DNA from 2 places in the Hydrogenophaga sp. T2 genome. Region 2 is predicted to be linked to the other one. Evidence: riboswitches for the same ligand, from Rfam matches in the RefSeq annotation. Region 2 holds a riboswitch; the other holds the start of a gene.
What was found. Region 2 has a riboswitch for glycine ahead of WDZ95_RS04235 (D-amino acid dehydrogenase). Riboswitches for the same ligand answer to the same signal wherever they lie in the genome.
Positions count from the first base shown of each region.

Region 1 (2,380 bases), on a different contig from region 2:
CTTTCTGGGCAAAGGCCTTGCCCACCTCGGGCAGTTCGACGAAGACCACGTCGCCGAGCGCGTCCTGCGCGTGGTGGGTGATGCCGACCGTGGCGACGTTGCCGTCCACGGTGATCCATTCATGGTCTTCGGTGTACTTGGTGGTCATGAGGAAAGCTCCTGGGGGATGAGGGGAAGGATCAGCCGCGGTGGTAGCGGTTGGGCACGAAGGGCATGGGCGCCACCACCATGGGCACGGCCTTGCCGCGCACCAGCGCGTTCACGCGGGTGCCGGGGGCGGCGAACGCCGGCGGCAGGTAGCCCATGGCGATGGGCTGGTTGATGGTAGGGCCGAGCAGGCCGCTGGTGACTTCGCCCAGTCGCTCGCCCGCTTCGCTCTGCAGTTCGGTGTGCTCGCGCACCGGCACGCGCTCCTGCGCGATCAGGCCCACGCGCACGCGCTCGGGCGGGGCGGTGCCGTCGAGCTGGGCGAGCACGCGCGCAGCGCCCGGGAAGCCGCCCGCGCGCGCGCCGCCGCTGCGGCGCACCTTCTGCATGGCCCAATTCAGGCCGGCTTCCACGGGCGTGGTGGTGGTGTCGATGTCGTTGCCATAGAGGCACAGGCCGGCTTCGAGGCGCAGCGAGTTGCGCGCGCCCAGGCCGATGGGCTGCACCTCGGGCTGCGCGAGCAGCGCGCGCGCGAAGGCCTCGGTGTCGGCCGCGGCCAGCGAGAGCTCGAAGCCGTCTTCGCCGGTGTAGCCGCTGCGCGTGACGAACAGCGGCCGGCCCTGCCATTCGAAGGCCGCGCCGGTCATGAACACCAGCTTTTCCACGCCGGGCAGCAGGCGCTGCAGCGCGGTCACGGCCTGCGGGCCCTGCAGCGCGAGCAGGCCGCGGTCGAATTGGGGTTCGATGGTGCAGCGCTGGCCGATGCGCTGCTGCATGTGCGCGAGGTCGCCGTGCTTGCAGGCGCCGTTGACGATCACGAACAGGTGGTCCTCGCGGTTCACGAACATCAGGTCGTCGACGATGGTGCCCTCGTCGGTGAGCAGCAGGCCGTAGCGCTGCTTGCCCGGCGCCAGGCCGATCACGTCGACCGGCATCAGGCTTTCGAAGGCGGCCGCGGCCTCGGGGCCCGACAGGCGCAGCTGGCCCATGTGCGACACGTCGAACAGGCCGGCGGCGTTGCGCGTGTGCTGGTGCTCTGCCATGAGGCCCGCGGGGTACTGCACCGGCATGCTGTAGCCCGCGAAGGGCACCATGCGCGCACCGAGTTCGAGGTGCAGTGCGTGCAGCGGGGTCTGGAGAAGTTCGGTGGAGGACAAGGCGGACTCGCTGGCAGGGCAGGCCCCTCGCGGGGCGAAACACGGCGTGCCGTGTGCTGCCCCGCTGTCCGCTTTACCTGAGAGATTCACGCGGGCGATGCCGCGCTTGCTCCTTCGGTGGGCCGCATCGTGTGGGGCCTCTCTCCAGGGGGGATCGCCTGCCTTGCGGCGGGCGTTTGCCAGTCCTTTTGCCTGAGCGTTCGGGGCCGTTGCGGCCTCCTGCGCCTTCGGCGGCTCCACGCGGGAGCTCTCTCCTGAGCAACGCCGCGGATTCTAGTGCAGTCGACGCGGGTGGCGTTGCTCAGACCCCGAGCGGGGCCGATTCCGGCAGCAGTTTGGCCAGCCGCGCGCTGACCGCCAGCGCCCGCTCGCGGCCTGCGACGCGCTCGATCTCGGCCAGCATCTCGCGGCCCACGGCGACCATGCTCGGGGCGTCGCGCGCTTCACGGAGTGCGTCGCGCAGGCGCTCGGCCATCTGCCGGTCGCGCGGCGCGAACATGCGGTCCGAGAGATCGAACAGGAACATGCGCGCGCTGGCCAGCGAGCGCGGGCCGCTGAAATCGTCGACCGAGCCCTGCACCGCGAGGCCCGGTGACGGGGCCGGGGCGGGCGGCGGGCGGTCGTCCAGCAGGTAGCCGCCCGCGATCAGCGATTCGACGATGGCCTTGCCGTCGCCGTGGAAGAGGGCATGCAGCGAGGCGGTGGATTTGCGGCCGTCGGCCACGAGCAGGATCGCGCGCTCGCGCTGGCCCAGGGTGCGCTGGCCGGGTTGCAGCTCGGCCCGGCCCTTGTCGGTCTTGTTGAGCATGGGTGTGGCAGGGAGTGCTACGGATGACGCAGCACTCTGCGCAGGCCGCATGACGTTCGCGTGTCATGCGGGCGCAAAAAAGCCGCCCGCAGGCGGCTTTCGCGGAGGGATGTGAACGAACGCACATCCCGCGCCGCGGCGCGTCACATCCCCGCGTAGTTCGGCCCGCCCCCGCCCTCGGGCGTGACCCACACGATGTTCTGCGTCGGGTCCTTGATGTCGCAGGTCTTGCAGTGCACGCAGTTCTGCGCGTTGATCTGCAGCCGGT
Region 1 is NZ_JBBHZJ010000004.1:495,512-497,891, reverse strand. Features, by position in the region: gene gcvH (glycine cleavage system protein GcvH) at 1-148, opposite strand, end outside; gene gcvT (glycine cleavage system aminomethyltransferase GcvT) at 180-1,304, opposite strand; glycine riboswitch at 1,359-1,462, opposite strand; glycine riboswitch at 1,476-1,571, opposite strand; gene WDZ95_RS12610 (hypothetical protein) at 1,606-2,112, opposite strand; gene WDZ95_RS12605 (FAD-dependent oxidoreductase) at 2,256-2,380, opposite strand, start outside.
Region 1: it holds a riboswitch for glycine, as region 2 does, so the genes downstream of both, gcvT (glycine cleavage system aminomethyltransferase GcvT) here and WDZ95_RS04235 (D-amino acid dehydrogenase) in region 2, are expected to answer to the same signal.

Region 2 (2,380 bases):
GCGCGCCCTACCTCGCGCAGGCGATGTCGGCGCGCATCGGCGAGTTCATCCGCCTGCGCCGCGACATCCACGCCCACCCCGAGCTCGCGTTCCAGGAGCACCGCACCGCGGCCCTGGTGGCCGACAAGCTGCGCGCCTGGGGCTACACCGTGCACACCGGCATCGGCGGCACCGGTGTGGTGGGCGTGCTGCGGCGCGGCCAGGGCACACGCCGCCTGGGCATTCGCGCCGACATGGACGCGCTGCCCATCGCCGAAGCCCCGGGCCGCGAATGGGGCAGCCGGCGCGCGGGCCTGATGCACGCCTGCGGCCACGACGGCCACACCGCGACGCTGCTCGCGGCGGCGCGCTTCATCGCCGAAGACCTGGACTTCGACGGCACGCTGCACCTGATCTTCCAGCCCGCCGAAGAAGGTGCGGCGGGCGCGCAGGCCATGATGCGCGACGGCCTGTTCGAGCGCTTTCCCTGCGACGCGGTGTACGCGCTGCACAACATCCCCGGCATCGAGGCCGGCCACTTCCACTTCCGCACCGGGGCCAGCATGGCTTCGAGCGACAACGTCACCATCCGGCTGCAGGGCGTGGGCGGTCACGGCGCGATGCCGCAGACCACCGCCGACACCGTGGTGGCCGCGGCGGCCGTCGTCACCGCGCTGCAGACCGTGGTCTCGCGCAACGTGGACCCGCTGCACAGTGCGGTGGTCACGGTGGGCGCGCTGCACGCGGGCCAGGCCAACAACGTGATTCCCGAGGAGGCCACGCTCGAGCTCAGCGTGCGCGCGCTCGACCGCGAAGTGCGCGCGCTGCTGCGCGAGCGCATCACCGAACTGGTGCAGCTGCAGGCCGCGAGCTTCAAGGTGAAGGCCCTGATCGACTGGCGCGAGGGCTATCCCGTGCTCGTGAACACGCCCGCCGAAACCCGGCTCGCCGCCGGGTTGGCGCGCGAGCTGTTCGGCGCAGCGCGCGTGAACACCGAGGCCGCGCCGCTCACCGCGAGCGAAGACTTCGCCTTCATGCTCGAAGCCGTGCCCGGCTGCTACGTGTTCGTGGGCAACGGCGGCCCCGGCACGCCGGGCGCCTGCTCGGTGCACAACCCGGGCTACGACTTCAACGACGCGATCATCGAACCCGGCGCGCAACTGTGGACACGGTTGGTGGCCGATTACCTGAAGGCGTCTGGCTGATCTCACGCGCACCGCATTTCCCCGCACGGACCGGGAGAGCCCGCGCCCCCCGGCGCGGCGCCGAAGGAGCAACCGCCCCGGAAACTCTCAGGCCCCAGGACCGGCCCGTGCGCTCAACACTCTGAAGAGTTGCCGCGCTTCGTCAGCCGGCACACCGAAGGAGCAAGCCCCGCCGCGGCCCGCGCGCAGGGTGAATCTCTCAGGTACCGGACAGAGGGGGCGCAGACCGCGCGGTTGCGCGGTCTGCCCACATCCTCGTCCGACGCCTGGAGCGCATCCATGAAATCCTTTGCCGTCATCGGTGGTGGCATCACCGGCATCACCACCGCCTACGCCCTGGCCCGCCGCGGCTTCGCCGTCACGCTCTTCGAGCGGCACCGCTACGCCGCGATGGAGACCTCGTTCGCCAACGGCGGCCAGCTCTCGGCCTCGAACGCCGAGACCTGGACCCATCCCTCCACCCTGCTCAAGGGCCTCAAGTGGATGCTGCGCCAGGACGCACCGCTGCTCGTGAACCCGCGGCCGGGCTGGCACAAGCTGTCTTGGTTCGCGGAATTCATCGCCAGCATCCCGCGCTACGAGGCCAACACCATCGAGACCACGCGGCTGGCGATCGCCGCGCGCGCGCACCTGTTCGACTGGGCCGAGCGCGAGGGCATCGACTTCGACCACCGCCGCGAAGGCATCCTGCACATCTACCGCGACCGCCAGGGCTTCGAACACGCAGGCCGCGTGTCGCGCCTGCTCGCCGCAGGCGGCCTGCAGCGCCGCGCCGTGACGCCCGAGGAGATGCGCGCCATCGAGCCCACGCTGGCCGGCACCTACCACGGCGGCTACTACACCGAAAGCGATTCCACCGGCGACATCCACCGCTTCACGCAAGGCCTGGCCGCGGCCTGCGAGCGCCTGGGCGTGCGCACCGTGTACGGCCGCGAGGTGCGTTCGCTGCGCAGCGACGACCGCCGCGCCACGGTGACGCTGGCCGGCGAACACGGCCACGAGGAACACGCCTTCGACGCGCTCGTGGTCTGCGCGGGCGTGAACAGCCGCGCGCTCGCGGCGCAGCTCGGCGATCGCATCAACGTGTACCCGGTCAAGGGCTATTCGATCACGGTGAACCTCACCGACGAGGCCAGCCGCGCCGCCGCGCCCACGGTGAGCCTGCTCGACGACGAGACCAAACTCGTGACCAGCCG
Region 2 is NZ_JBBHZJ010000002.1:139,172-141,551, forward strand. Features, by position in the region: gene WDZ95_RS04230 (M20 aminoacylase family protein) at 1-1,184, shown strand, start outside; glycine riboswitch at 1,296-1,408, shown strand; gene WDZ95_RS04235 (D-amino acid dehydrogenase) at 1,464-2,380, shown strand, end outside.